DNA from 3 places in the Ferdinandcohnia sp. Marseille-Q9671 genome. Region 2 is predicted to be linked to each of the others. Evidence: riboswitches for the same ligand, from Rfam matches in the RefSeq annotation. Region 2 holds a riboswitch; each other region holds the start of a gene.
What was found. A riboswitch is a leader RNA that binds a small molecule or an ion and turns the genes downstream of it on or off. The one in region 2 is predicted to bind thiamine pyrophosphate.

Region 1 (4,324 bases), on a different contig from region 2:
AGTAGTGGTGAGTGCGATTAAAAAAATAACGGATAAGATTAGCTTGTGAGGTTTTATATGTAATAACGGATACTTCAATAACGAGGTTCTTTATTAATGGGGGAGAAGAGTTAATGACTGAATTTTATTCTAAGCATTTTATACTTGAAAAAGTTAGTGATGGGATTTTTGCTGCTATTGCAAAGGATGGTGGTGGAGCTGTAGGAAATGCTGGTTTCTTAGATTTAGGAGGGAGAACGCTTGTTTTTGATACGTTTAACTCACAGCAAGCAGCCGAAGACCTAAGGAATATTGCAGAAAACATTACCGATCAACCTGTCTCTTGGGTAATGAATAGTCATTTTCATGGCGACCATATAAGAGGGAATCAAGTTTTTAGGGATTGTAATATAGTATCAAGTCAAACCACATGGAAACAAATGAAGGAAAATCATCCAGAACGAATTGCTGATCAGAAAGCTGACATTGATGGTTTGAAAAAATATATTGAATCCCTTACTAAACAAAATGAAAGTTCCCCCGACATCCAGACAAAGAATGAAATAGATTTTTTAAAGGAGCTAGAAATCTCACTCCCTGACCTAGAATTAGTCTTGCCACAAATCACGTTCACCAACGAACTATCTATTTCCGGCACAAAGCGTACAGCTAGAATCAGTACATTTGGTGGTGGTCATTCAAATTGTGATTCCTTTCTTTATATTCCTGAAGATGAGATTATTTTTATGGCTGACCTTCTTTTTGTCGGTATGCATCCATCGTTCTTCCCGTATTCCAATCCGGCACAATGGGTAAAAATCTTAGATGAAATAAAAAACCTTTCGATTCAAAAGGCTATCCCTGGTCACGGACCAATTGGAAATAAGGAAGATATTATCAAATTAATGAATTACATAACAGAGATAATTGAATTATCCAAGAGTAACATAGAACAAGTTGCAATTCCTGATAAATATAAAGATTGGCAGACTATAAATATCGACGCAGGTGAACTGTTTAATAGGAATTTGAAAGTTTTAAAAGAGTTGCAGAAAAATAACTCTTAGTGTATTCAAATATGCGTTGATCAAAAGGTGAAGTATCCATTTTTGCTTATATGAGTAACGAAGCAGAAACGATTATGATATGATGTCATTTTTTAAAAATGGATATCTTTACTCTTTGTAATTAATATAAAGGACTTACTATATGTACAGGGGGAAGGCAAATGACATTTGTGTTTGGAAGTTTAGTTATGTTAATCATTGCTGTTATCGTTTTCCAAAGATTAGGAATAAAAAACCCATTTTCAAAAGGAATTAGTATGGCAATTGCATTATCAATATTAGCCGTTATTAGTCTCGCACAAAACTATACACAAAGCTTAATTCCTGAAGCCAATGATGGAATTGGTATTTCAAATCATATGGCGTATTGGATTATCGGTGAAGATAGATGGTCCCAAGAAATGTTTAAAGCTATGTTTGAACAATCCGTTTACTTTTCTTTACTTTTGATTGCTGCCTATCCAATTGTTTTAATACTTGAATCAAAGTTTGGTAGGAAAGTTGCATAAATAGTCTTTCGAGAGCCTAGTTGATTATGAAAAAATGTAATTCACAAACAGGTGCGTTGATCCTAGAAGGAACATGCACCTATTTCGTATGTTCTTGTACAATCGAAATAAGTTAATTACCAAATAGATGGGTTTATTTGGTAAACTAAGGGAGATAAATGGAGCCGCAGCAGGAGGGTGATGTAAACAATGAAACATGTAATAGGTTTGTATGTTGTTATGGCCATAATGGTGTTTGTTACGTTAACGAGTGAATTTATTTTTAAAGGAGATTTCTCAGCTATTGCCAGTTGGTTAATCGTTATGTTGTTTCTGTTTGGAACGATATGTTTTGCTAATGCAAGATATTACTTATCCAAGAAGTAAATTACCGTATTAGACAGGTGGTGGTAGCATTTGATCTCAGAATTGAAGAAATCCGAATTTCATAGATGTAGAGACTTGCTAAACGAAAGTGGTCAAATAGAAGCGAAAGCTGTAGGCGAAGGAGTCAATCCTGGTCGTATATTTGTCGACAACCTTGATGCTCCGACTACGGGACTGATTTGGTTAGGGAATAACGATGGTTTTATCTTTATTGGGAATGAAAGGAACGAAGAGTTCAATACCCAATTCAATCATTTTATAGATTCAGTACTTGTACCAGAGGCTAGAAAGGTAGGGTTAACTTGGTTTGAGGGGATTGGTAATCATCACAAATGGGATGAAACGATTCAAAAGATATGTAAAAACCGTAAACTAGGTAGTTGGAATCAGAGGGTTTATACATTGCAAAGGGACGACTTAAAAGAAAGTTTAGTTCCTATTGAACAAGGATATACCATTGTTAAAATTAGTGAAATGCTTTATACCAACAGTGATCATTCAATTAAAAACATTGAATTTTTACATTCCAAAATAACTGAGTTTTGGTCTTCTCCTGAGAGATTTTTTCTTGAAGGCGTTGGGTACTGTGTTGTGTATCAAAATGAAATTGTAAGTGTCTGTTTCTCGGGGTTTGCAGTTGACAATGTTCACTGTATTGATATTGAAACATTGAAAGAGCATCAAGGTAAAAAGTTAGCGCAAAGAGTAGCGTTCGCATTTGTAAGAGATTGCTTGGATCATCATTTCGTTCCGTATTGGGATTGTATGGAATCTAACAAGCCTTCGATTGCGGTCGCAGAGAACATAGGCTTTCGACTTGTATATGGCTATAAAGGATATGAATTTAAGTTTGATTAATGTTTCCGTTAACGGGGGTGTTTAACGCTCAACCGCTTGTCTTTTCATATGGGCTATGGTTAACTAATATCTAGTAACTTAATAATCTAACAATTCGACTAGGGGAGCATGTAGTGCTGAGAGATAGAAATATCGACCCTTTGAACCTGATCTAGGTAACACTAGCGTAGGGAAGTGGAGTTGGTACGTTTCGTGTTTGCGAGTAACGATTACCCAATCCATTTCTAGTAACTAGTGATGGGTTTTTTATTTTTACCCCCCCTATAGTCGAAAAATAGGAAGGGGAAATGATAGTGGGCAATTTGTTTACAGATCGTTTATGGACTCGAGTTGAGCCAATTTGGAATTCGTATTTGGAGCATCCTTTTGTGAAAGGAATAGGAGACGGTACATTAGATAAGGAAAAATTTAAGCATTATATGAAACAGGATTATGTATACTTGATTGAGTATTGTCGCCTTTTTGCGTTAGGAAGTGCAAAGGCTCATGATTTAAAAACGATGGCCACTTTTGCAAATTTATTGCATGGTACTTTGGATATTGAAATGGATCTTCACCGTCAGTATGCGGCGAAATTTGATATTACGAATGAAGAGCTTGAGGCAACTAAGCCTGCAGCAACTACGACTTCATATACGAGTTATATGCTGAACGTAGCCCAGCTTGGTGGTGTTGAGAATGTTGTGGCAGCTGTTCTTGCATGTGCATGGAGTTATAATTTTATTGGAAAAGAGCTCGTAACATGGCAAGGAGCAGCAGATCATGAATTCTACGGTGAGTGGGTGAAAATGTATTCATCCGATGAATTTACAGCATTAGCCGAGGATTGTAAGAATCTAATTAATGAAATCGCAAGTGGAAAACCAGATCGAGATTTAGAAGCTCTTGAGGAAATCGTGGTCAAAACAAGTCTGTTTGAATACATGTTTTGGGATATGGCAGAGAACCTAGAAGAATGGCCAGTTAGATAATCAATTTTATGGGAACACACGCCTTCAATTTGGAGGACTGTGTTCCTTTTTTCTATTATTTACTTTTTTATAACCTTCAGCCCTTCATGTTCAACGTTTTTACTCTTTCAATCGTTATTGCGTGGTAGAATAGTCAAGGCAGCCCAAATCGTAAGAAAATCTTAAGAAATGCATGCAGGGATTGTTAAGATTTGATTGCTATCATTTCCTTATAGTAAATACTAAAGGGAGTGATACAGATGTTACCACCATGTAGGAGTGAACGATTATGAATATTTTAGTATGTGACGATGACAAAGCCATTGTCGATGCAATTGCAATATATTTAGAAAATGAAGGCTACACCGTATATAAAGCTTTCAATGGACTAGAAGCTATTGAAGGACTCAAAAGTCATGAGATTCATCTTATTATTATGGACATTATGATGCCGAAGATGGATGGGATTCGAGCAACGATGGAAATTAGGAAACAACATAATATTCCGTTACTTATGCTTTCTGCTAAATCTGAAGATCATGACAAAATATTAGGGTTGAATTTAGGTGCAGATGACTATATCACCAAGCCTTTT
Region 2 (4,324 bases):
AGGTTCAGTAGTTGGTTATTTTATTGGTTCTTCGTGGGGAACCTGGGGGCTATTTATGCCATTAGGAATTGCCCTAGCCTTATCTACTGGAGCTTCCATTCCATTAACCGTGGGTGCGGTTTTTGCAAGCGGTGCGTTTGGGGCATTGACCTCACCGTTGGGCGATACGACCATTACCACTGCCTCCATCTTAGATATGGATCTTGTCGATTATGCTCAATACAAACTAAGACTCTCTGCAGTGGGTGGAGTCATAGCTATTGTTTTTTATATTATCGCAGGTGTAATGATTTGATAAAAAATAGACTAAACCGTTGGGCTTTAGTCTATTTCGCATGTTACAAATTACGTTCTTGAAACGTTTTAAAAGCTGAGTTCTTTAACACAATTCCTACAATCACAAAACCAAATATTGATCCGACTAGTGAACTAAAAATGAAAGATGGAACGAACCCAAATAATGCGGCATCTTGCCCTAAGATTAGAGTCGCGATTGGATAACAAGCCATTGCTCCTAGAAGCCCTGTTCCGACAATTTCACCAGTCATAGCCATTGACGCCTTTTTTGTTTTTGAGTACAAATAAGCTGCTAAAAAGGCTCCGATCATGCTCCCAGGGAACGCAAACAAGGAACCTGTACCTAACATGTTACGGAGAAGCGCTACTGAGAATGCTTGCAGAACAGCATAGGCTGGCCCAAGTATAACTGCTGATAATACATTGATGAAATGTTGCATCGGAAAAACCTTGGTAAATCCAATCGGAATCGAAAATAAGTGACTTGTAATTGTTCCGATAGCCACAAACATGGCAGTGAGTGTCAATTTTAATGTTTTATTCAAGCTAAGTCCCCCTTTCTATGTATTAATCCATTACGAGTCCACCATCAACGACAAGATTTTGACCAGTTATCCCTGAACTCCAAGGTGATGCAAAGAAAAGCACCGCATTTGCGACATCTTCAGGTGTTGTCACCTTTTGAAGTGGAGTAGAATCCTTGATTAATTGAAATACTTCTTCAGAAGTCGCTGAGCTTGCATCGGTTGTTTGTAGTAATCCCCCTGAAATCATATTTACGTTAATGCCAAAAGCTCCTAAATCCTTTGCCATGCTACGAGTAAACCCTAATAAGGCTGCTTTACTTGTATTGTAATCGTGATAGGCAACAACTGGATTTTGGACAAGATTTGTTCCTATTGTAATAATTCTTCCAAAGTGGTTCTCCTTCATGTCTGGAAGTGCAGCTTGTGTAGTATGTAATGCTCCTCGAATTGCGCCTTCAAGCTGTATGTGATAATCCTCCCACGAAATTGCTTCCGCATTTTTCCTGCCAATCGGGTCAAAACGAAAATCAATCAACGCATTGTTGACAACTGTTGTAATGGGCTGATCAAAGTGTTCCTTCGCTTGAACGAAAATGTGTTGGACATCCTTTCGATTTCGAATATCTCCTTGAATGGCTAAAGCTTGCTCCCCAATCTCTTCTTGCAATAACATTGCATTCTCTTCACTTTGATAGTAGTTAATTACAACCTTTGCACCTTCATTTGCAAAAGCTTTTACAATTTCCTTTCCTAATCCACGAGCCCCGCCCGTTACCAATACAATCTGATTATGTAGCTTCATTATGGTATCCTCCTAATTTAGTAGATAAAAAGAAACCGCAAAAAAGCCAGATCCACATAAAATGGACCTGGCTTAGTTAGTTAGCAAGAAAAATGGACATCTTACTCTCTACTTTCCTCCGCCGGTATTACCCGGATCAGGTCCAAAGGGTTAAAAAACGTCCGTTTTTCTCTCAGCCCAACCGGGCACCCCTAGTAGTTTGCGAATATTCTTTCTATAATCATAGACCTTTCATAATTAATTGTAAAGAGCTAGTACCCATAATATGGTATTATTAAAGAAACTGTTCGAATTTTCGTACTATAAAAGGAGTGTAAATAAGTTCTTTTATGTAATGGTGGCCTTGTTTGCAGTAGGTATTGGTGCACTTGGTTGCGGAATCTTTATGTTTTTTGTGAAAATGGAACATAAAAAAGCTATTATGCTAAGTGTAATAGGAATTTTCCTTATTGTCGGAACAATGGTATCTGGAAAGCTTCGTCCTTCCTATGAAAAAGACACATCGATTATTGTTCAAGAAACGTCCGTGTCTTCTGACAAAAATAGCGATGGAAAATACAGCTGTAATGTCAATGATCCGTACTCTGTTTATCAATTTTTTAGTGAAGATAAAAAAGAGGTGGAAGATTTTTGCGCTGTATTTAAGAATGGGGAGACCTATGATATTACCTATCTTTTTAAACAAGGAAAGTATACTATTTTAACAGTGAATGATGAAAGACCAAATCAAAACTGATTTGGTCTTTAGACTGTTGACAAACGCTCGCAAAACGGCGCTGCTTACCTCGCTCATGAAGGCAACTTCTATTCGCGTCTTCGATCGGCTTCGCGCCTTGTCTGACAAGCGCTCTCAAACAGTCGGGGATAATAACTCAACCTTCTTATATGTACTTGCTACCTTCTCTGATACTTAACTTTGGTAACGTATTTTCTTGAATAAAAGCTCGTACCGAGTCAGGACTTGTTTTGGAGTATTCCCGTAATGCCCAGCCAATAGCTTTTTGGATGAAAAACTCTTTACTGGAAGCATTCGCAGTTATGTAGTGATATAAAATGGTTTCGTTTGTTTCTTCTTTGTATTTTAGCTGAAACAGAATCGAGGAACGTATTAGCCATAAATGATTACTATATGCCCACTCATTAATTGTTTCGGTAATGACTTGAGGCGTTTCCCTCCCAATCTTCCCGACTATATGTGGAGATAAAACGTCAACAGTGTCCCACCATGATTTAGTTGTGATAAGCTCTTCGATAAATGGTAGATGCGAGGAAGTAAGCTTCTTTAATGACCTCACTAAATAATCCAACGCAGCATACTGATATTCCCGTTCTTCCTTCCTCCATAATTGCTCTACAAGTTCCTGTTGAAACTCCTGTTTTACAATCCCTGTTTCGGCGTAAAAGTCACGCATCAATTTCCGTCTTACTGGTGTTTTAATACCTAGGAACGGAAAATGGTTTTTCATATATTTTTGCATGGGTCCTGCATTTTCAATGTACCGATTCTCTTCAAATAATGCAGTTAAATACGTTATCTCATTCATTATCTAACATCCTTTTACATACAATCTAGTTCAATGGTACATATCCAGTCTTTTCAACAATTTCCTGACCTTGTTCAGATGTCATCCAGGTAAGAAATGCCTCTATATGTGGATTATCAGTTTTAGCAGTGATTGCATAGAATTGATCTACAAATGGATAGGTTTCGTTTTGAATGTTCTCCTTAGTGGGTAGAATACCTTCAACCGCTATATTTTTAATTTTACCATTTTGAACCATATTCTGCGAAAAATGTCTGAAAGAAAATCCGATTGCATTTGTTCTGTTTTGATAATTCGTTGTTTCGGTTATAATGCCACCCATAGCAGATACAATATCTTCAGAAGGAGGTTCCATGAGTGAGAGACCATTCATAATACGGAGTAAAGCAGATTGACTACCGCTTCCTTCAGGACGTTGAAATGCACGAATCTCTTCATCTTTTCCTCCAACTTCATTCCAATTTGTAATATGCCCAGAGTAAATACCTTGAATCTGTCCAACTGTTAAGCTACTTATGGGATTTTTTGAATGGACAAAGAAAACAAAAGCTTCTCTGCCGATTGGTGTTAAATGTAGGTCGATTCCTTGTGCTTCAGCACTCCTCATTTGATTATCTGAAGGGTGTGCCATAAATATAAGATCGACATCCCCATTCAGCAAGCGCCCAAAAGCCTCGCTCGTTTGACTAGATACCACTTCGCTGTCGTATAGTGGGTATTCCTTTTCAGGATAGACGGCTTGCACAAAAGCTGAATAAACTGGATAAAGAGCAGTCGCACCATCAATCGTTGGCAGGTTATCCTTTATTTTAAATGTAGAAGGCTCTTCTAATGAAACAGCTTTTGTATTTTCAGTAAAAGGTTGGTACTCTGTTAAATCAACATCTTGTGTGCTTACTACTTCAAGACTATTTACATAGGCTTGGTATCCGTTAAAAGTAATTATAGATAGTAAGCATAGAGCAAAAAATAATAGTGATACAATCTTTGGAATCTTTTTCTTTACTTGTCCAAAGATTGCTAGATTAAGAAAGATGATGACTCCAATCGTACTGATGATGGTAAAAGGTACATAAAATTCAGCGTTCCTTGATAGAGCCGAAAAAATCGTTGCGATAAATCCAATAAAACCGACTGATAAAACGATGAATATC
Region 3 (4,324 bases), 630 kb from region 2:
CTGATTATATGAAAGTTATCTTACCAAATTGACGTTGTGGAGGTTAATACAACATGACGAAACCGATTATTGGCATTACCTCACATGTTGAACTAGATTTTAAACATACGCTGTCCAATGATTACATTCAAGCCATCCTTAAAGCTGGAGGAATTCCAGTCATTTTACCGATTGGGATTGATGAGGATGTTGCTCAAATTGTTGAAAAACTTGATGGACTCCTTGTAACAGGGGGAGGGGATATTGACCCAACCTTATTTGGTGAGGAGCCTCATCCGAAGCTTGGAACGATCTCCCCAGGTAGAGATAGTTTTGAACTATCGATTATTCAAGAAACGCTTACAAAGGATTTGCCAATCCTTGCAATATGTCGGGGAATTCAAATATTGAATATTGCACTAGGCGGGGATATGTACCAGGATATTTACACACAGCATGACAGCCAATTGCTCCAGCATTCTCAAAAAGCTACAAGGGATCATCTAGCCCATTATGTAGAAGTAAAAGAAAATAGTCTACTAGCCACAATTTCGGGAGAGACAAAATTTAGGGTTAATACGTACCATCATCAGGCAGTCCGACATGTACCTTTTCCACTTGAAGTGTCAGGTGTTGCCTCCGACGGTATTATCGAGGCAATCGAGAGTAAGGAACATTCCTTTGTGTTAGGGGTCCAATGGCATCCAGAGTGTCTGGCGGTCAACGGAAATGAAGTGGCTAAGCGTATTTTTACTAGGTTTGTAGAGAGTTGTTAAAGGATAATGTATGATGTTATCGAGGTTTATCCAATGGTCAAAAGTAATATGGAGTTTAACATCTGAGTATTTCCGTATATGTCCAAAAGTCTTGATATAAATGGAGTTTAAACTAGGACTTGTTCAAGATTTATCCAGAAGTCATGACAAAAATATAAATTAGCCCAAAGAAAATGGAGCAAGACCCTGTTAGCAGGGTCTTGCTCCATTATCTCCAATACTCCAAATACTCGTAATTGTCGGTAGGTACTTTTTTAACCACTTCGTTTGCATCATTACGATAGATTTCATATTCACGATAGATTTCTACTTTGTTTCCATTAATTACTTCCGTATCTACTAATTCCATTTCATAGGTTGGAATTAACTCTTCCACCGCGTTTTCAGCATCTGGATTGGCAGAAACTTCTTCATTTGGGGTCATATCAGAAACAACAATCTCATCCTTATACCTGTATACATCGTCTGCCTCCATAATACCGACCACAAATATAATTGAAAGAATGCCAATGGCTACCATGAATTTATTCAATGTTACCAAACTCCTTTTCCTGAGCACAAATTCCTTTAATTTATCTATATGCATAACTGAAAAGATTAGGACAACTAATCACGTCACAAACTTTAGTAAAAAGAGTATGGATATATTTTTTAATAGATGTTACAAAATAAGAGAAACATATAAATCAACGGGAGGAGATGTCTGTGAATTTCAATCTATATGAGGCCATAGAAGTGTTGGAACGTACACCACAAACTTTGGAGCATTTTTTATCAGGAATATCAGCAGGGTGGCTCACTTGTAACGAAGGGGAAGGCACGTGGAATGCCTCAGACGTGATAGAGCATTTTATTGAGGGTGAAAAGAACAATTGGATACCACGATTAGAGTTCATCCTAACTGAAGGTGAAGGTAAGCCATTTCCTGCATTCGATCGTTTCTCACATTTGAAAAAAGAAAATCGTTCAATTGAAGAAAAGTTACTTGAATTTAAAGTGATTCGAAAACAGAATATCCTTAAATTGAAGCAACTTGTTCACACTCAAGAATTCCTTGAGGTGACAGGGTATCATCCAGCCTTTGGAATTGTAAAGGTAAGGGAATTGTTATCAACATGGGTCGTACATGATTTAACACATATTTCGCAAATTGTACGGGTGATGGCGGAAAGATATCGAGATGATGTTGGTCCATGGACCGAATACTTAGGAATTCTTAAAAAGTAACAAGGCTATTTCTAACAGGATGATTGCGAAATATGTTATACTACATTAAAAGTGAATAAAGTTAGGGGAGCTTGCACATGCAGGCTGAGAGTAAGCGAAACGTAGCTTTAACCCTTTAACCTGATTTGGATAATGCCAACGTAGGGAATGTAAGTAAGTATGTATATTCATGCGGTATATCTTTTTTAGGTATACCGCTTTTTTGTATTCATCATTCAGGAGGAATCGAAATGTTTGAACAAATCCTAGTAAATGTGAGAGAAAATTGCCCACTTGTACATAATATTACAAACTATGTAACTGTAAATGATGTGGCAAATATGGTGTTGGCTTGTGGGGGATCTCCAATTATGGCGGACGATCCAAAGGAAGTAGAAGACATTACAAGCATTTGTAACAGCTTAGTCATTAATATTGGAACGTTAAATGAACGAACAATAGAATCTATGATTCTAGCAGGAAAAGCTGCAAACAAACTAGGACGTCCTGTTATTTTGGATCCAGTAGGTGCAGGTGCCTCAACATTGCGGACGAATACTGCTTACCGCTTATTACACGAGGTTCAATTCTCTGTGATTAGAGGGAATATGTCTGAAATAAAAACAGTCCATCAGGGTAGCGGGAATACCAAAGGCGTAGACGCTGCTGAAGAGGATGTAATCACCGAAAACAATCTAGAGGGCGACATTCAATTTGCAAAACAAGTAAGTAAGCAAACTGGAGCGGTTGTTGCAATAACTGGTGCGATTGATATTGTTGCAAATGCAGAAGAAGCTTTTATTATCAGAAATGGTCACCCCATGATGGCTAAAATTACAGGTTCTGGTTGCATGCTCACATCTGTGATTGGTGCATATTGTGGGGCTAATCCTAGTGAAATTTTACATAGTACCGTACTTGCAGTGAGTGCTTTTGGATATTGCGGTGAGCAGGCCTATAAGAATGTGGAAGAGACCAATGGAGGAACCTCATCGTTCCGAACCTATTTGATTGATTACATGAGCATGCTAGATTATCCAACATTAGAAGGTGGAATGAACATTGAAAGTAAGTAAAGAAACGATGCTTTTATATGCGGTAACAGACCGTGCATGGACAGGAAAACAAACACTAGTTGAACAGGTGGAAGAAGCCCTAAAAGGTGGAGTGACATTTGTCCAACTTAGGGAAAAAAGTCTGGATTTCAACATATTTTTACAGGAAGCAAAGCAAATAAAAGAACTTACAGACTCCTATAAGGTTCCTTTTGTTATTAATGACAATGTCGAGATTGCACTTGCATGCGAAGCCGATGGAGTTCATGTTGGACAAGAGGACTTGCCAGTTGAAAAGGTGAGAGACATGATTGGGCCTGGAAAAATTCTTGGTGTGTCTGCACAGAACGTGGAACAAGCTATTGCTGCTGAGAAGGCTGGTGCAGATTATTTGGGAATTGGGTCAGTATTTCCAACAAGCACTAAGCAAGACGCAAAACCGATGACGTTTGAAACGGTACAAGAAATATGTAGAAGCGTATCAATTCCAATTGTTGCAATTGGCGGAATAAATGAATCCAATATTTTGGAGTTAATGGGAAGTGGAGTTGATGGGGTTGCGGTTGTGTCTGCCATTTTTGCAAAGACAAATATTGTTGAAGCAACCCAAGAATTACGAACTCTTGCAACAAAAATGGTCAACCAAAAATAAGAGTGGGGAGTAGTATTTTATGAAAAAGGTACTTACAATTGCTGGCTCTGATTGTAGTGGAGGAGCAGGTATTCAAGCCGACATCAAAACAATCACCGCACATAAAATGTACGCAATGAGTGCAATTACAGCTCTAACTGCACAAAACACAACGGGAGTATTCGGTGTTGTTGACTCTACACCCGAATTTGTAGGCCAGCAGCTTGATAGCATTATGACAGATATCTTTCCTGATAGTGTGAAAATTGGAATGGTTTCTTCTCCTAAAATTATACACAAGATTGTGGAAAAGCTAGAAGAATATAAACCTATGAATATAGTAGTAGATCCAGTTATGATTTCGACAAGTGGAAGCAGGTTGTTAAGTGAATCAGCAATGGATGCACTAATAACAAGTTTATTTCCATTAGCCACAATCATTACACCAAATCTTCATGAAGCTGAAGCACTTTGTGGATTTGAGATTCTTACAAAGGAAGATATGCAAAAGGCAGCAGTCAAATTGGCAGAAACGTACAAAGGTGCTATTTTAATAAAAGGGGGTCATCTTCAAGAAACAGCGGATGATCTGTTATATACTAAAGGGGAATATACGTGGTTCCCAGGAGCACGAATTAACAATCCTAATACTCATGGCACAGGTTGTACGCTCTCTT

Region 1: linked by a shared signal. The riboswitch ahead of tenA (thiaminase II) and the one ahead of ACWNMY_RS21220 (3-oxoacyl-ACP reductase) in region 2 are both predicted to bind thiamine pyrophosphate.
Region 3: linked by a shared signal. The riboswitch ahead of thiM (hydroxyethylthiazole kinase) and the one ahead of ACWNMY_RS21220 (3-oxoacyl-ACP reductase) in region 2 are both predicted to bind thiamine pyrophosphate.

What each region holds. Positions count from the first base shown of each region.
Region 1 covers NZ_CDRJTA010000001.1:210,018-214,341, reverse strand. The annotation lists gene ACWNMY_RS01130 (alpha/beta fold hydrolase) at 1-49, shown strand, start outside; gene ACWNMY_RS01125 (MBL fold metallo-hydrolase) at 114-1,046, shown strand; gene ACWNMY_RS01120 (hypothetical protein) at 1,208-1,555, shown strand; gene ACWNMY_RS01115 (hypothetical protein) at 1,745-1,921, shown strand; gene ACWNMY_RS01110 (GNAT family N-acetyltransferase) at 1,952-2,779, shown strand; TPP riboswitch at 2,870-2,969, shown strand; gene tenA (thiaminase II) at 3,067-3,750, shown strand; gene ACWNMY_RS01100 (response regulator transcription factor) at 4,019-4,324, shown strand, end outside.
Region 2 covers NZ_CDRJTA010000004.1:1,218,753-1,223,076, forward strand. The annotation lists gene ACWNMY_RS21210 (Na+/H+ antiporter NhaC family protein) at 1-295, shown strand, start outside; gene thiW (energy coupling factor transporter S component ThiW) at 339-842, opposite strand; gene ACWNMY_RS21220 (3-oxoacyl-ACP reductase) at 865-1,626, opposite strand; TPP riboswitch at 1,723-1,829, opposite strand; gene ACWNMY_RS21225 (hypothetical protein) at 1,970-2,362, shown strand; gene ACWNMY_RS21230 (DNA alkylation repair protein) at 2,508-3,170, opposite strand; gene ACWNMY_RS21235 (PstS family phosphate ABC transporter substrate-binding protein) at 3,196-4,324, opposite strand, start outside.
Region 3 covers NZ_CDRJTA010000004.1:589,134-593,457, forward strand. The annotation lists gene ACWNMY_RS18080 (DmpA family aminopeptidase) at 1-32, shown strand, start outside; gene ACWNMY_RS18085 (gamma-glutamyl-gamma-aminobutyrate hydrolase family protein) at 54-755, shown strand; gene ACWNMY_RS18090 (hypothetical protein) at 964-1,287, opposite strand; gene ACWNMY_RS18095 (DinB family protein) at 1,461-1,982, shown strand; TPP riboswitch at 2,036-2,146, shown strand; gene thiM (hydroxyethylthiazole kinase) at 2,213-3,037, shown strand; gene thiE (thiamine phosphate synthase) at 3,024-3,668, shown strand; gene thiD (bifunctional hydroxymethylpyrimidine kinase/phosphomethylpyrimidine kinase) at 3,688-4,324, shown strand, end outside.